2 regions of the Streptomyces sp. NBC_00414 genome follow, and region 1 is predicted to be linked to the other one. Evidence: predicted binding sites of a transcription regulator. Region 1 holds the regulator's gene; the other holds the start of a gene.
The links. The regulator HrcA, encoded in region 1, represses chaperone genes, less so after heat shock. The targets are predictions, from matches to a motif close to TTNGCACTCNGNNNNNCNGAGTGCNAA.
Positions count from the first base shown of each region.

Region 2: the regulator HrcA is predicted to act here: its motif matches at 3,957-3,983, upstream of groL (chaperonin GroEL).

Region 1 covers NZ_CP107935.1:6,845,550-6,854,252, forward strand. The annotation lists gene hemW (radical SAM family heme chaperone HemW) at 1-959, shown strand, start outside; gene OHS59_RS29760 (DUF3097 domain-containing protein) at 1,212-2,015, opposite strand; gene OHS59_RS29765 (MBL fold metallo-hydrolase) at 2,075-2,845, opposite strand; gene hrcA (heat-inducible transcriptional repressor HrcA) at 3,093-4,109, shown strand; gene dnaJ (molecular chaperone DnaJ) at 4,110-5,249, shown strand; gene OHS59_RS29780 (nitronate monooxygenase) at 5,359-6,444, shown strand; gene OHS59_RS29785 (16S rRNA (uracil(1498)-N(3))-methyltransferase) at 6,441-7,184, shown strand; gene OHS59_RS29790 (hypothetical protein) at 7,476-8,003, shown strand; gene OHS59_RS29795 (S41 family peptidase) at 8,083-8,703, shown strand, end outside.
Region 2 covers NZ_CP107935.1:4,832,482-4,841,184, forward strand. The annotation lists gene OHS59_RS20745 (NmrA family NAD(P)-binding protein) at 1-564, shown strand, start outside; gene OHS59_RS20750 (NADH:flavin oxidoreductase) at 711-1,844, opposite strand; gene groL (chaperonin GroEL) at 2,166-3,794, opposite strand; gene OHS59_RS20760 (cold-shock protein) at 4,228-4,434, opposite strand; gene OHS59_RS20765 (MoaD/ThiS family protein) at 4,886-5,161, opposite strand; gene thrC (threonine synthase) at 5,278-6,585, opposite strand; SAM riboswitch class I at 6,601-6,758, opposite strand; gene OHS59_RS20775 (glucosyl-3-phosphoglycerate synthase) at 6,958-7,905, shown strand; gene OHS59_RS20780 (alpha,alpha-trehalose-phosphate synthase (UDP-forming)) at 8,136-8,703, shown strand, end outside.

The sequences.
Region 1 (8,703 bases):
GCACGGTCTTCGTCGGCGGCGGTACGCCCACCCTGCTGGCCGCCGACGATCTCGTACGGATGCTGGCGGCCGTCCGGGACGAGTTCGGGCTCGCGGACGACGCGGAGATCACCACGGAGGCGAACCCGGAGTCCGTGGACCCCGCCTACCTGGCCACGCTCAGGGCCGGCGGCTTCAACCGGATCTCCTTCGGGATGCAGAGCGCCCGCAAGCACGTGCTGCGGATCCTCGACCGCACCCACACCCCCGGCCGGCCCGAGGCGTGCGTCGCCGAGGCCCGCGCGGCCGGCTTCGACCATGTGAACCTCGACCTCATCTACGGCACGCCGGGGGAGAGCGACGACGACTGGCGGGCCTCGCTCGACGCGGCGATCGGCGCCGGTCCCGACCATGTGTCCGCGTACGCGCTGATCGTCGAGGAGGGGACCCAGCTCGCGCGGCGCATCCGGCGCGGGGAGGTCCCGATGACCGACGACGACGTCCACGCGGACCGCTATCTGATGGCCGAGGATCGCCTGTCGCAGGCGGGCTTCTCCTGGTACGAGGTCTCCAACTGGGCCACCTCCGAGGCCGGCCGTTGCCTCCACAACGAGCTGTACTGGCGCGGGGCCGACTGGTGGGGTGCCGGGCCCGGCGCCCACAGCCATGTCGGCGGGGTGCGGTGGTGGAACGTCAAGCATCCCGGGGCGTACGCGGGGGCGCTGGCGGCGGGGCGGTCGCCCGGGGCGGGCCGTGAGCTGCTCTCGGACGAGGACCGGCGGGTGGAGCGGATCCTGTTGGAGCTGCGGCTCCTGGAGGGGTGTCCGTTGTCGCTGCTGCGGGCCGACGGGCTTGCGGCGGCTGCGCGGGGGGTGGCCGATGGACTGCTTCAGGCCGGGCCGTACGAGGAGGGGCGGGCTGTGCTCACCCTGCGGGGGCGGTTGCTGGCGGACGGGGTTGTGCGGGACCTGGTGGACTGACCTTTTTTCGCCCCCGCCGCCCCTACCCGTTCCCGTCACGCATGGGGGCTGCGCCCCCTCGCCCCCGGTATCGCGCTGACGCGCTCGTCCTCAAACGCCGGACGGGCTAAAAGATTCGCGGACGGACTGAGGGATGTCCGCCGGTCCGGCGACATCCTTCAGCCCGTCCGGCGTTTGAGGACCGGGGGTTCGGGGGGCGGCGCCCCCGAGTACGTGACGTGACGGGTAGGGGCGGCGGGGGCGGAAAGAAGGTCATTCCGGGGTTGTGACGAAGTCGATCAGTTCTTCCACCCGGCCCAGGAGTTCCGGCTCCAGGTCCCGGTAGGAGCGGACCGAGTCGAGGATCCGCTGCCACGCCGCGCCCGTGTTTTCCGGCCAGCCGAGAGAACGGCAGACGCCCGTCTTCCAGTCCTGCCCCCGCGGCACCCGGGGCCAGGAAGGGATACCCACGGACGCCGGCTTCACGGCCTCCCAGACGTCGATGTACGGGTGGCCCACGACCAGCGCGTACTCACTCGTCACGGCCTCCGCGATACGCGACTCCTTCGTGCCGGGGACCAGGTGGTCCACGAGCACCCCCAGCCGCGCGTCCGGCCCCGGACCGAACTCGTCGACGATGGCGGGCAGGTCGTCGATGCCCTCCAGGTACTCGACGACGACCCCCTCGATGCGGAGGTCGTCGCCCCACACCCGTTCCACCAGTTCGGCGTCGTGGCGGCCCTCGACGTAGATGCGCCCGGCCCGGGCCACGCGGGCCCGCGCCCCGGGCACGGCGACCGACCCCGACGCCGTGCGCGTGGGGCGTACCGGAGCGGAAGACGGGCGTACGAGGGTCACCACGCGCCCCTCCAGCAGGAAGCCGCGCGGTTCCAGCGGGAACACCCGGTGCTTGCCGAAGCGGTCCTCCAGCGTGACCGTCCCCGCCTCGCAGCGGATCACGGCACCGCAGAACCCGGTGCCGGGCTCCTCGACCACGAGCCCCGGGTCCGCCGCGACCTCGGGCACGGGCTTGGGCTTCTTCCACGGAGGGGTGAGATCCGCTGAGTACTGGCGCATTCGGATGACGATAGGAGAAAGCGGTCCGGGTCAGGTACACCGACACCCCGGAGCGGCGGTCACGGTACGTCGAAACGCCGGGCCAACGCGTCCCGTTGGGCCCGCACGAACGCCGCGTCCACCACCGCCCCGTGCCCGGGCACGTACAGCGCGTCCTCGCCCCCGAGAGCCAGCAGACGGTCCAGCGCGGCGGGCCAATGGGAGGGCACGGCGTCGGGCCCGGCCTGGGGCTCGCCGGACTCCTCGACCAGGTCGCCGCAGAAGACGATCTCCGGGGAGCCGGAGCCGGAACCGCTGACCAGGACCGCGAGGTCGTGACCGGTGTGGCCGGGGCCCACGTTCGCCAGCAGGACCCGCCGGCCGCCGCCCAGGTCGAGCGTCCGCTCGCCGGTGACCAGGTGCCGGGGCCGGACCAGCAGGTCCGCCGCCTCGGCCGCCTCCTCCGGATCGGCGCCGTTGCGCACGGCGTCCGCGAACAGTTCCTCCCGTTCGTCGGCGAGCACCCGCTCGGCGCCCGCCGCGCCGAACACCTCGACCCCCGCGAACGCCGCCGCCCCGAAGACATGGTCGAAGTGCGGATGCGTGAGCGCGAGGTGGGTGACCCGCCCGCCGCCGAGCGACCGTCCGCCCCCGAGCGCCCGGCGCGCCCGCGTGCGCAGCCACGCGCCCTCCCGCACGCTCGATCCGGCGTCGATCATGAGCGCCGCGTCCTCGCCCGCCACCAGCCCGGCCGTGCAGTCCCAGACCGGAAGCCGGCACCGCCCCGCGTACGGGGACAGCTCCTCCCAGCCGGACTCGCCGAGCCCGGCCTCTTCCCAAGTCACCTTCATGAGCCGACGCTAGCGGCGTACGGCGGCTGCATGTTCCCGACAGAGCGGGACACCCTCGTACAGGTTGCCGTGTTCGATGTGCTCCGCGTCACGACATCGCAGGCCCGCCCTTGCCCGGCCCGTACCTACCGGCCGTACACTTGGCGCGGGGATGCTGGCACTCGCGCGCGCTGAGTGCCAGGCGAGGCCACCGAAGACGACTGATGACGACCGATGACCGCGCGGAAGACCACGGGAGGTGTGCGCGATGCTCAGTGAACGCAGGCTCGAAGTGCTGCGCGCCATCGTCCAGGACTACGTGGGCACGGAGGAGCCGGTCGGCTCGAAGGCGCTCACGGAGCGCCATCGGCTGGGTGTGTCACCGGCGACCGTCCGTAACGACATGGCGGTTCTCGAGGACGAGGGGTACATCGCGCAGCCGCACACCAGCGCCGGCCGCATCCCCACGGACAAGGGCTACCGCCTGTTCGTCGACAAGCTCGCGGGCGTCAAGCCGATGACCGCGCCCGAGCGGCGGGCCATCCACCACTTCCTGGACGGCGCCGTCGACCTCGACGACGTCGTGGGGCGGACCGTGCGGCTCCTCGCACAGCTCACCCGGCAGGTGGCAGTCGTCCAGTACCCGTCGCTGACCCGCTCGACCGTGCGTCATGTGGAGCTCCTGGCGCTGGCTCCGGCCCGCGTCATGCTCGTACTGATCACGGACACGGGACGCGTCGAACAGCGCATGGTGGACTGTCCGGCCCCCTTCGGGGAGGTCTCCGTGGCAGATCTACGCGCGCGGCTCAACAGCCGGATCACGGGGCGCCGTTTCGCGGATGTCCCGCAACTGGTGCAGGATCTCCCCGACGCCTTCGAGTCGGAGGACCGGGGGACGGTCGCGACCGTGCTCTCCACCCTCCTGGAGACTCTTGTCGAGGAGACCGAGGAGCGGCTGATGATCGGCGGCACCGCCAATCTGACGCGCTTCGGACATGATTTTCCCCTCACCATCCGTCCGGTGCTCGAAGCGTTGGAGGAGCAGGTCGTGCTCCTCAAACTCCTCGGTGAGGTCAACGATTCGGGCATGGCCGTACGGATCGGTCACGAGAACGCCCATGAGGGACTCAACTCCACTTCTGTGGTCTCGGTCGGCTACGGTTCGGGCGGCGAAGCAGTCGCCAAACTCGGCGTGGTCGGACCGACGCGCATGGATTACCCCGGAACGATGGGAGCGGTACGAGCGGTGGCACGGTACGTAGGACAGATCCTGGCGGAGTCGTAAGTGGCCACGGACTACTACGCCGTACTCGGCGTGCGCCGCGACGCGTCCCAGGACGAGATCAAGAAGGCATTCCGGAGGCTCGCCCGCGAGCTGCACCCGGACGTCAATCCCGATCCGAAGACGCAAGAGCGCTTCAAGGAGATCAACGCCGCGTACGAGGTGTTGTCGGACCCGCAGAAGAAGCAGGTCTACGACCTCGGCGGTGACCCGCTGTCGCAGGCGGGCGGCGGTGGCGCGGGCGGCTTCGGAGCCGGCGGCTTCGGGAACTTCTCGGACATCATGGACGCGTTCTTCGGGACGGCGTCGCAGCGTGGCCCGCGGTCGCGCACGCGGCGCGGCCAGGACGCGATGATCCGGCTGGAGATAGAGCTCGACGAGGCGGCCTTCGGCACCACGAAGGACATCCAGGTCGACACGGCCGTCGTCTGCACCACGTGCAGCGGTGAGGGCGCGGCGCCCGGCACCTCCGCGCAGACCTGTGACATGTGTCGCGGTCGCGGTGAGGTGTCGCAGGTCACGCGGTCCTTCCTGGGCCAGGTCATGACCTCCCGGCCGTGTCCGCAGTGCCAGGGCTTCGGGACGGTCGTCCCGACACCGTGCCCCGAGTGCGCGGGCGACGGACGGGTGCGCTCGCGCCGGACCCTGACGGTGAAGATCCCCGCCGGTGTCGACAACGGCACGCGGATCCAGCTCGCGGGCGAGGGCGAGGTCGGCCCCGGTGGCGGCCCCGCCGGTGACCTGTACGTGGAGATCCACGAGCTGCCGCACAACATGTTCCAGCGGCGCGGCGACGATCTGCACTGCACGGTCACCATCCCGATGACCGCGGCGGCACTGGGCACCAAGGTCCCGCTGGAGACGCTCGACGGGCTCGAAGAGGTCGACATCCGTCCGGGGACGCAGTCCGGGCAGTCGATTCCCAAGCACGGGCGCGGCATCACGCATCTGCGGGGCGGTGGACGCGGCGACCTCATCGTGCACGTCGAGGTCATGACGCCGACGAAACTCGACCCCGAGATGGAGCGGGTCCTGCGGGAGCTGGCCCAGATGCGGGGCGAGGAGCGGCCCACCGGGCAGTTCCAGCCCGGTCAGCAGGGATTGTTCTCCCGGCTGAAGGACGCGTTCAACGGCCGTACCTGAGCCGCGCGCGAGCGGTGACCGCCGGGCTCGGCGCAGGATGATTCCTGTGGCTTATGCCCGGCGGACGGCCGGATTCGGACTTGTACGGAGGACGTGACAACATGCCGTCATGTCCTCCGCGCTGACCGATCTTTTCCCCCTCCCGATCGTGCAGGCCCCGATGGCCGGCGGCGTCTCGGTGCCGCAGCTCGCCGCGGCCGTGTCCGAGGCCGGGGGGCTCGGCTTCCTCGCCGCCGGGTACAAGACAACAGACGGCATGTACCAGGACATCAAGCAGCTGCGCGGGGCCACCGGCAGGCCGTTCGGCGTGAACCTGTTCATGCCGCAGCCCGAGTACGCCGACCGGTCGGCCGTCGAGGTGTACGCCCACCAGCTCGCCGGTGAGTCCTCCTGGTACGAGACCGAGCTGGGCGACCCCGACAGCGGACGCGACGACAGCTACGAGAACAAACTCGCCGTCCTCCTCGACAACCCGGTGCCGGTCGTCTCCTTCCACTTCGGCTGCCCCTCGCGCGAGGTCCTCGACTCGCTGAGCCGGGCCGGCACGCTGACCCTGGTCACGGCGACCACCGCCGAGGAGGCGCAGGCCGTGCAGTGGGCGGGCGCCGACGCGGTGATCGTGCAGGGCGTCGAGGCCGGCGGCCACCAGGGCACCCACCGCGACAACCCGGAGACCGACGGCTCGGGCATCGGACTGCTCTCACTCATCGCGCAGGTCCGCGAGACCGTGCAGATCCCCATCGTCGCGGCCGGCGGCATCATGCGCGGGAGCCAGATCGCCGCCGCCCTCGCCGCCGGCGCGAGCGCCGCCCAGCTGGGCACGGCCTTCCTCGCCACCCCCGAGTCCGGCGCCAACGCCCTGCACAAGCAGGCACTGACCAACCCCCTCTTCGTCCGTACGCAGCTGACGCGGGCGTTCTCCGGGCGGCCCGCGCGAGGGCTGATGAACCGCTTCATGCGCGAACACGGCCCGTACGCGCCCGCCGCCTATCCCGAGGTCCACCACCTCACCTCCGGACTGCGCAAGGCCGCCGCCAAGGCGGGGGACGCGCAGGGCATGGCGCTGTGGGCGGGACAGGGCCACCGGCTCGCTCGCGAGCTGCCCGCGGGACAGCTCGTGGAGGTGCTGGCCGCCGAACTCGCCGCCGCCAGGACAGCGTTGTCTTCCCAGCAGGGCGGGGGCACCGGCCGATGACCGCTCCGGTGTTCGTGGTGGACGCGGTGCCCGGCGGGCCCGAGTTCGTGCTCGACGGACCCGAGGGGCGGCACGCGGTGTCCGTGAAGCGGCTGCGGTCCGGTGAGGACGTCGTCCTCACCGACGGGCTCGGGCGCTGGGCCGAGGGCGTCGTCAAGGCGGCCGAGGGCAAGGACCGGCTCGTCGTCACGGACCTCCAGGTCCACGAGGAGTCCGCGCCCCTGCCCCGTATCACCGTCGTACAGGCGCTGCCCAAGGGGGACCGGGGTGAACTCGCCGTCGAGACCATGTCGGAGACCGGTGTCGACGGGATCGTGCCCTGGGCGGCGTCCCGCTGCGTCACGCAGTGGAAGGGCGAGCGCGGTCTGAAGGCGCTCGGGAAATGGCGTTCCACCGCCCGTGAGGCCGGCAAGCAGTCGCGGCGCGTGCGGTTCGCGGAGGTCGCGGACGCGATGACGACCAAGCAGGTTGCCGCGTTTCTCGCCAAAGCGGAGTTCGCGGCGGTGCTGCATGAGGACCGGCTGTACCCGGGGTTGCCGCTCGCCACGGTCGAACTCCCTTCCGAGGGGGAGATCGTGCTGGTCGTCGGGCCCGAGGGCGGCGTCTCGCCCGAGGAGTTGTCGATGTTCACCGAGGCGGGGGCGAAGGTGTGCCGGCTGGGGCGGAGTGTGTTGCGTACGTCCACCGCGGGGACGGCGGCGGTTGCGCTGCTGCTGGGGCGGACGGGGCGCTGGTCCTAGCGTTTCTCGCCCCCGCCGCCCTTACCCTCCCCCAGTCTCGGCTTCGCTCGACCGGGGGGACCCCCATCGTCACTGCATGGGGGCTGCGCCCCCTCGCCCCCATATCGCGCTGCGCGCTCGTCCTCAAACGCCGGACGGGCTGAATACGTCGCGGACGGGCGGACATCTCTTAGCCCGTCCGGCGTTTGAGGACAAAGGGGGTTCGGGGGCGGAGCCCCCGGAGGGGGAGCGTGGCCGCATGGGGTCTACCGCGCGCGGGCGACCGGTGGCACGCTGCCGTGCATGGGGGCAATGAGGCGTATTCGACACCGAGGCCCGGCGATCGGCCTGACCGCCGTCGCGGCCGTGTTCGCGTTGGTCGCGTGTGAGCCGGGCGACGGCCTGAACACCGCCGCCGTGGCGATCACCACCGACCAGAAGGGCACGAGCGAGCTGGAGAAGCGGGGCGTCGACGTGCAGTGGCTCACCTGCACCGCCTCGTACGGCGACAACGGCACACCCTCCGGCACCTCGCCGAGCGTGCACAGCGTGGCGTCCGTCGACTGCACGGGCGAGACCAAGGACGGGCAGGACATCAGCATCAAGGGCAAGGTGACGCAGGAGGTGGACGGCACCTGCGTGCGGGGCGACCTCACCGCCACCGTCGGCGGCAGGGAAGTGTTCCGCCTGAACGTCCTCGGCAACTGCCAGGCCGCCGGTACGCCACCCGTCAACAACCCGACGACTCAGCCGCCCGGTCAGCCCGGGGCGACCGTCACCGTCACCCGGACGCAGACCGTGTATCCGAATCCGAGTTGCTCCTGCATCTCGGGAAAGTGATCAATGCGACGAAGCGGCCCGCCCTGTGAAGTGATCGAAAGCTCTGGTCGCGGATGGGACGGCTGCATAGGGTGATCGGGTGACACAGCCTGCATCCGCCGCATCCGCATCCGCCGCGACTTCCGCGTATCTCCGGTATCCGCACCTGCACGGCGAGTTGATCGCCTTCACCGCCGAGGACGACGTCTGGGTCGCGCCGCTCGACGGCGGCCGCGCCTGGCGGGTCAGCGCCGACAACGTCCCGGTGAACCATCCACGGATCTCCCCGGACGGCACGACCGTCGCCTGGACCTCGACCCGCGACGGCGCCCCCGAGGTGCACATCGCCCCCGTCGACGGAGGCCCCGCCAAACGCCTGACGTACTGGGGCAGTTGGAAGACCCAGGTACGCGGCTGGACCCCGGAGGGGGAGGTGCTCGCGCTCAGCACGCAGGGGCAGGCGAGCCTGCGCCGCAGCTGGGCAAGGGCCGTCCCGCTCGACGGCGGACCCGCGACCACCCTTCCGTACGGACCGGTCGGCGATGTCGCGTACGGGCCCGGCACCGTCCTGCTGTCCGCGCCCATGGGCCGTGAGGCCGCCTGGTGGAAGCGCTACCGGGGCGGCACCGCGGGCAAGTTGTGGATCGACCGCGAGGGGGAGGCCGGGGAGTTCGTGCGGCTCCATGCCGACCTGGACGGGAACCTGGAGTACCCGTCGTGG
Region 2 (8,703 bases), 2.0 Mb from region 1:
GGTCAGCACACCCGGGACCCCGGCTGGGCCGAAGGCCGGTGGGCGTCGACGGCGGCCACCCTGGAGGCCAAGCGGGCGATCCAGGACCGGCTGCGTGAGGCCGGCTTCCCGCGCTGGACGCTGCTCAAGCCGGGCTTCTTCATGGAGAACTTCCTCCCCTCGATGCGCTTCCTGTTCCCGCGCGGCATCGAGGGCGGCATCGTGAGCGTGCTCAAGCCCACGACCCGCCTGTCCCTGGCCGCGGTGGACGACATCGGCACGGCGGCAGCGGCGGCCGTCGCCGCACCGGAACGGTTCGACCGCGTCGAGCTGGAACTGGCGAGCGACTACCTGTCGATGGCGGAAATAGCCAAGATCCTCTCCGCGGCCCTGGGCACGCGCCTGGCCGCGCCGGACATGACGGAGGAGGAAGCCCTGGCCGCGGGCATGCCGCCGATGGGCGCCTCGCACGAGCGGCTGAACGTGGTCGGCCAGCCCGGCCGCCCCGAGTACGCCACGGAGCTCGGCATCCCGCTGACGTCCTTCGAGGAGTGGACGCGCCGGCATCTGAGCCCGACGGCCTGACCTCGCCCCGCGTCACCGCCTGGGGGCTCCGCCCCCCGACCCCCGGTGGGCAGTTCCCCGCGCCCCCAAGCACCTGGGGGCGCGGTGAACTGCGCAATCCTTTGGGCCCGCCCCCACCTGACCCGCACCCAAAACCTCACCCAGAATCAGCTGAGCGAGCGCAGCGCCTCCGCGTCGAAGGCGCCCAGCTCACCGAAGCGGCCGTCGAGCACCTTCACGGCCCACTCCGGGTCCTGCAGCAGCGCGCGGCCGACCGCGATCATGTCGAACTCCTCGTTCTCCAGCCGGTCGAGCAGGTCGTCGATGCCCTTGACCGGGGCCCCCTCGCCCCGGAACCCCTTGAGGAAGTCGCCGTCGAGACCGACCGAGCCGACAGTGATGGTCGGCCTACCGGTGATCTTCTTCGTCCAGCCGGCCAGGTTCAGGTCGGAGCCCTCGAACTCCGGCAGCCAGTACCGCCGCGTCGACGCGTGGAAGACGTCCACACCGGCCGAGGCGAGCGGCGCCAGCACGGCTTCGAGGTCCGCCGGGGTCTCCGCCAGGCGCGCCTTGTAGACCTCCTGCTTCCACTGCGAGTAGCGGAAGATGACGGGGAAGGTCGGCGAGACGACCGCCCGCACGGCGGCCACGATCTCCGCGGCGAACTTCGTACGGGCGACGAGGTCACCTCCGTACGCGTCCGTGCGGCGGTTGGTGCCCGCCCACAGGAACTGGTCGAGCAGGTAGCCGTGCGCGCCGTGCAGTTCGACCCCGTCGAAGCCGATGCGCTCGGCGTCGGCCGCGGCGTCGGCGAAGGCCCGGACGACGTCGTCCAGGTCGGCCTGGGTCATCTCCTTGCCCTGGCCCGCGGTGCCGTCGAGGCGCAGACCGGAGGGTCCGACCGCGGGCGCGTCCGTGAACGGCTGCTCCCCGGCGGACCGCACCATGCCGATGTGCCAGAGCTGCGGCACGATCGTCCCGCCCGCCGCGTGCACGTCCTCGGCGACCTTCGCCCACCCCGCGAGCTGCTCCTCGCCGTGGAACCGCGGGACCCGGTCGCTGTTCCCGGCCGACTCGTGGCCCACGTACGTGCCCTCGGTGACGATCAGGCCGACACCGGCGGCGGCACGGCGCGCGTAGTACGACGCCACGTCCTCCCCCGGAACACCGCCCGGCGAGAACTGCCGGGTCATCGGCGCCATCGCGATCCGGTTCGGAACGGTCAGGCCGTTGAGGGAGACGGGCCGGGAGAGGATCTCGGCCGCGCGGGAGGCGGAGGTGGCGGAGGGGGCGACAGTCACGTGGGGGCTCCTCGTGTGTGTGGGGGGGAGAGGGATAAGCGCATTCCATTGGGTATGTGCATGCGCATGGAATACTCCCACGGACAACCTCGCCGGAGACCGGGGCATTCCACTCCCCTCCCCCGAGCACCCGTGATCCCGGCCACACCTCCGCACCTGGCCGGCGGCGGGCGGAGCCGGCTCGTGCCCACCGAGAACGTCTGATCGCAGCCGCACCCGCGCGAACGCCCGAGGGCGGCACCCCGTTTCCGGAGTGCCGCCCTCGTTCGCGTGCTGCGAAGAACTCTCTCGCGTGGCTGCGACGAACTACCGAGCCGAGGCTCAGAAGTCCATGTCACCGCCCGGCATGCCGCCACCGGCGCCGGCGCCGGCACCGGCCTTCTCCGGCTTGTCGGCGATGACGGCCTCGGTGGTGAGGAAGAGCGCGGCGATGGAGGCGGCGTTCTGCAGAGCAGAGCGCGTGACCTTCGCCGGGTCGATGATGCCTTCGGCGATCATGTCCACGTACTCACCGGTCGCGGCGTTGAGGCCGTGACCGACGGGCAGGTTGCGGACCTTCTCGACGATGACTCCACCCTCGAGACCACCGTTGACGGCGATCTGCTTGAGCGGGGCCTCCAGGGCGAGCTTCACGGCGTTCGCGCCGGTCGCCTCGTCACCCGTCAGCTCAAGCTTCTCGAACACCGAGGAAGCCTGGAGCAGAGCCACGCCACCACCGGCGACGATGCCCTCCTCGACGGCCGCCTTCGCGTTGCGAACGGCGTCCTCGATGCGGTGCTTGCGCTCCTTGAGCTCGACCTCGGTGGCGGCACCGGCCTTGATGACGGCCACGCCGCCGGCCAGCTTCGCCAGGCGCTCCTGGAGCTTCTCGCGGTCGTAGTCCGAGTCGGAGTTCTCGATCTCGGCGCGGATCTGGTTGACGCGACCGGCAACCTGGTCCGCCGAGCCCGAGCCGTCGACGATCGTCGTCTCGTCCTTGGTGATGACGACCTTGCGGGCACGGCCCAGCAGGTCCAGACCCGCGTTCTCCAGCTTCAGGCCGACCTCCTCGGAGATGACCTCGCCGCCCGTGAGGATGGCGATGTCGCCGAGCATGGCCTTGCGGCGGTCACCGAAGCCCGGAGCCTTGACGGCGACGGACTTGAAGGTGCCACGGATCTTGTTGACCACCAGCGTCGACAGGGCCTCGCCCTCGACGTCCTCGGCGATGATCAGCAGCGGCTTGCCGCCCTGCATGACCTTCTCGAGGAGCGGGAGCAGGTCCTTGACGTTGGCGATCTTCGAGTTGGCGATCAGGATGTAGGGGTCGTCGAGGACGGCCTCCATACGCTCCATGTCGGTGGCGAAGTACGCCGAGATGTAGCCCTTGTCGAAGCGCATGCCCTCGGTGAGTTCCAGCTCCAGACCGAAGGTCTGGGACTCCTCGACGGTGATGACGCCTTCCTTGCCGACCTTGTCCATCGCCTCGGCGATGAGCTCGCCGATCTGGGTGTCGGCGGCGGAGATGGAGGCCGTCGAAGCGATCTGCTCCTTGGTCTCGACATCCTTGGCCTGCTCAAGAAGGGCACCGGAGACGGCCTCGACGGCCTTCTCGATACCGCGCTTGAGAGCCATCGGGTTGGCGCCGGCGGCTACGTTGCGCAGACCCTCGCGGACGAGAGCCTGGGCGAGCACGGTCGCCGTGGTCGTTCCGTCGCCCGCGACGTCATCCGTCTTCTTGGCGACTTCCTTGACCAGCTCTGCGCCGATCTTCTCGTACGGGTCCTCAAGCTCGATCTCCTTGGCGATGGAAACACCATCGTTGGTGATCGTGGGGGCGCCCCACTTCTTCTCTAGGACGACGTTGCGACCCTTGGGACCAAGGGTGACCTTGACGGCGTCGGCGAGCTGGTTCATCCCGCGCTCGAGACCGCGCCGTGCCTCCTCGTCGAACGCGATGATCTTGGCCATGTGAAGTGGTCCTCCCGGACTGGGGTGGAATCTCCAGGACCGCGCCTGCGCCCGCGACGGACGGTCTGCCGACCTCGGTGGTTCCCTGCCCCACCCGGCCCGCGGACCTCACTGACACGGTCCTCGTTGTCACTCTCACCTTCAGAGTGCTAACGCCAATGATTAGCACTCGACCCATGCGAGTGCAAGCGCCTCTCGATGATCCGCAGGTGGGAGAGGGTGCGAGGACAGGGCGGCCGATGACCATGGGGCGCGCGCACGCCTCACGCACCACCCGCGAGCGCCCCGCGACCGGCACCCGGGAGGGCATGCGGGGCACGACAGCTGGACAGACATGCCGCCCGGCACCCGGGCAGACATGCCGAAGGGCCCGTACCCGGGAGGTACGAGCCCTTCGGAAGAAGAACGTCGCTGCAGTAAGTCGGCGCGTGCTTCAGCCGGTCGCCAGCCGGACCATGTCCGCCTGCGGCCCCTTCTGGCCTTGCGAGATCTCGAAATCGACTCGCTGACCCTCTTCCAGGGTGCGGTAGCCGTCCATCTGAATCGCGCTGTAGTGGACGAATACATCCGCACCACCGTCGACCGCGATGAAGCCGTACCCCTTCTCCGCGTTGAACCATTTGACGGTGCCCTGAGCCATGCCTAACTCCCCTATTACTGGCCCTTGCACAGACCCGCACTTCGCGGATCCGGGTCAGACCTCACCCCCCAACGGTTGGGGGTGTGCGCCGGAACGCGTCGACCGCGGCTGAATGTATCCGTCCAACTGCCGTCTGCAACAGGTCAATCCGACGAGAATTCCGGGCACGGCTGATCGGAAATATGTGAAGGATTTACGAAGATTCAGGGCAAGTCGGGCTCGTTAAATGCCATAAACGGCTCAAACAGGCCAGTCACTTTGGCTGCTTCTTGTCGGGCCCCGGGCGCGAACTCCTATGCGCCGACCATGCGAAGCGAAGCAGGTTCCCCAACTGTACCGCGCTCAACCATACAGAATTGCCCCCTCCGCTTCTCTCACGGAGGGGGCAATTCGATGAACTCTGCGTGTTCGGCATTACCTAGGGTAATTTTCAGCCGTCACGCCGGGGCGCTCAGCCTCCGGCGACCGCCGGGATGATCGAGACCCCGACGCCGTCCGGCGTGGCCGTCTCCAGACCCTGCTCGAAGCGGACGTCGTCGTCGTTGACGTACACGTTGACGAACCGCCGCAGCTTCCCCTGGTCGTCCAGCACGCGGGCCGCGATGCCGGTGTGGTTCTTCTCCAGATCGGCGATGACCTCGGCGAGGGTCGCCCCTTCGGCGGCCACTTCGGCCTGACCACCCGTGTAGGTGCGCAGAATGGTGGGGATGCGGACGTTGACGCTCATGGAACAGGACCTCCGGTCGGGTGCGTAGCGCCCCGATAGGGGCGCGGGGCGGTGACATGTGCGGTTCCGCCGCGGGGCGCGGCCGGCCCCCACCGGCCCGCAGCGTAAAACAACGGCTAGGAACCGAGGCCGGCCTCGTGGAAGGAGTCGAGGTTCGGACGAATGGTCGCGGTCAGCCCCGTGTCGGAGGCGACGGCGTCCAGCGTCTTCAGACCGTCCCCGGTGTTGAGGACGACGGTCGTCAGCGTGGGATCGAGCAGACCGGCCTCGATCAGCTTCTTCGCGACCCCCACCGTCACCCCGCCGGCGGTCTCCGCGAAGATCCCCTCGGTCCGCGCCAGGAGCTTGATCGCGTCGACGACCTGCTCGTCGTTCACGTCCTCCACGGCGCCCCCGGTGCGACGGGCGATGTCGAGCACGTACGGCCCGTCGGCCGGGTTCCCGATGGCGAGGGACTTCGCGATCGTGTTCGGCTTCTGCGGCCGTACGACGTCGTGCCCGGCCTTGAAGGCGACGGACACCGGTGAACAGCCCTCGGCCTGGGCACCGAAGATCTTGTACGGCTTGTCCTCGACGAGGCCGAGCTCGATCAGTTCCTTCAGGCCCTTGTCGATCTTCGTCAGCTGCGAGCCGGAGGCGATGGGCACGACCAGCTGGTCCGGCAGCCGCCAGCCGAGCTGCTCACAGATCTCGTACGCCAGGGTCTTGGAGCCCTCCGCGTAGTACGGCCGCAGGTTGACGTTGACGAAACCCCAGCCCTCGCCGGCCGGGTCGCCGATCAGCTCGGAGCAGAAGCGGTTCACGTCGTCGTAGTTGCCCTCGATGCCGACGAGCTCGCCGCCGTAGACCGCGGCCATGACGACCTTGCCCTGCTCCAGGTCGTGCGGGATGAACACGCAGGAACGGAAGCCGGCACGGGCCGCGGCTGCGCCCACCGCACCGGCGAGGTTGCCGGTGGAGGAGCAGGAAAGGGTGGTGAAATCGAAAGCGCGCGCGGCCTCGATGGCCTGGGCGACGACGCGGTCCTTGAAGGAGTGCGTCGGGTTGCCCGAGTCGTCCTTGACGAAGAGCTTGCCCGCGTCGACGCCCAGCTCACGGGCCAGGTTGTCGGCCTGCACGAGCTTGGTCCAGCCGGGGTTGATGTTCGGCTTCTCCGCCACGTCCGCGGGGACGGGCAGCAGCGGCGCGTACCGCCAGATGTTCGCGGGGCCCGCTTCGATCCGCTTGCGGAGTTCCTCGGTGTCGTAGCCGGAGAAGTCGTAGGCGATCTCCAGCGGGCCGAAACACTCCTCGCAGGCGAAGACCGGACCGAGCGGGACGCGGTGGCCGCACTCGCGGCAGGAGAGCGCGGCGGCCGGACCGAGGTCGACGGAGTTGGCGACGGGGGTGGAATTCGTGGTGCTTGCAACTGTCTGCGCAGCCATGGAGGCGAGGCCCTTTCCTCATCTTCCTCACGACGCACTTCGCCATGAGACGGATTTGGCACCTTCCCGAGCCGGGAGCCTCGCTGCGCTGATCGGCGATGATCAGGACGAGACCGGCTGGAGGGTTGCCGGGGCTTCAACGGGCCGTATCCCTCTGCCCCTCTGGATGAGCGGTATTCAGTTGTGGTCCTGCACGTGATTTTAGTTGTCCACGCAACGACCCCCGACATGCGATGGTCATCAGCGTTGTTCAAGACTGTAACCGAAGGCCTGGATGGTGGAGAGAGCCGTCCGAACCGCGAGATGACCGTCACACCGGGTTTCCGTCCCTTCGGACGCACGCATCCCAATGAACGCAAGGGAGAGCCGCACGTGCTGGAAGACGTCGAGCGCTGGCTGAGCACGCGCTCCTGGTCCGTCGAGGACCGCCCGCTCAAGAAGATCGTCGCCGCGAAGCGGTCCACCGGGTCCACGGTGAGTGTCGTACTGCCCGCACTCAACGAGGAGGAGACGGTCGGCGAGATCGTCGCCGTGATCCGCCGCGAGCTGATGACCGCGAAAGTGCCGCTCGTCGACGAGATCGTGGTGATCGACTCGGGCTCCACGGACCGCACCTCCGAGGTCGCCGCGGCGGCGGGCGCCCGTGTGGTGCACCGGGACGAGATCCTGCCCCGCATCCCGGCCGTCCCCGGCAAGGGCGAGGTGCTGTGGCGCTCGCTGCTCGTCACGCGCGGGGACATCGTGGCCTTCGTCGACGCGGACCTGAAGGAGTTCTCCGCGGACTTCGTCTCCGGGATCGTCGGTCCGCTGCTCACCGACCCGGGCGTGGACCTCGTCAAGGCGATGTACGACCGTCCGCTCGGCTCCGCCGCGGGTCAGGGCGGCCGGGTCACGGAACTCATGGCCCGCCCGCTGCTCAACATGCACTGGCCGCAGCTGGCGGGCTTCGTCCAGCCGCTGGGCGGGGAGTACGCGGCCCGCCGCTCCCTCCTCGAACGGCTGCCGTTCCCCGTCGGGTACGGCGTGGAGCTGGGCATGCTGGTCGACTCGCTGCACCTGGTCGGCCTGGACGCCCTCGCGCAGGTCGACGTGGGCGTGCGCAAGCACCGGCACCAGGACGGGCAGGCGCTCGGGCGGATGTCCGCGGCGATCTACCGCACGGCTCAGCTGCGGCTTGCGCGTGGGCACATGATCCGGCCGTCGCTCACGCAGTTCGTGCGGGGGGAGAGCGGCTTCGAGCCGCGGACGCATTCGGTGGACATGGAGGAACGTCCCCCGATGATCGACATCGGAGAGTACGTGTCGCGGCGCGCGGCGTAGGGGCACGGCTCCGCTGCGCGGGAAGCACCGTCGTCGGCTGCGGCCCGGTGGAACCGATTGCGCCGTTCCCCGCGCCCCCATCAGGGGCGCGGGGAACGGCGCAATCTTTTGTCTTTAGGGGCGCGGGGAACTGCGCGGCCCGCCCCCGCCGGGGGCCAGGTGACCCACGACCTCCCTCCGCGGCCAGGGGGAACGTTTGAGCGGATAGCGCTGCGGCTAGATTTCGAGTCATGGCTCACACGCACGGCACCCACCCCGTCCTCGTCGCGTCCAACCGCGGCCCGGTCTCGTACACGAAGGACGAGTCCGGCGAGCTCACGGCCAAGCGCGGCGGAGGCGGACTCGTGTCGGGCCTCTCCGCGATCGGCCCCGACGCCGGCGCCCTGTGGGTCTGCTCGGCCCTCGGCGACGGCGACCGCGAGGCGGTACGGCGCGGCGTCGGCGAAGAGGGCGTACGGATGCTCGACATCGACGCCGAGACCCACGCGGCCGCATACAACGGCATCGCCAACTCCGCGCTCTGGTTCGTCCACCACATGCTGTACCAGACACCCCTGGAACCCGTCTTCGACGCGGAGTTCCGGCGCCAGTGGGCGGCCTACGAGACGTACAACCAGGCCTTCGCCGAGGCGCTGGCCGAGGAGGCGGCGGACGGCGCCGCGGTCCTCGTACAGGACTACCACCTCACCCTCGTGCCTCGGATGCTCCGCGAGCTCCGTCCCGACCTGCGGATCGGGCACTTCTCGCACACCCCGTGGGCCCCGCCGGACTACTTCCGGCTGCTCCCGGACGACATCG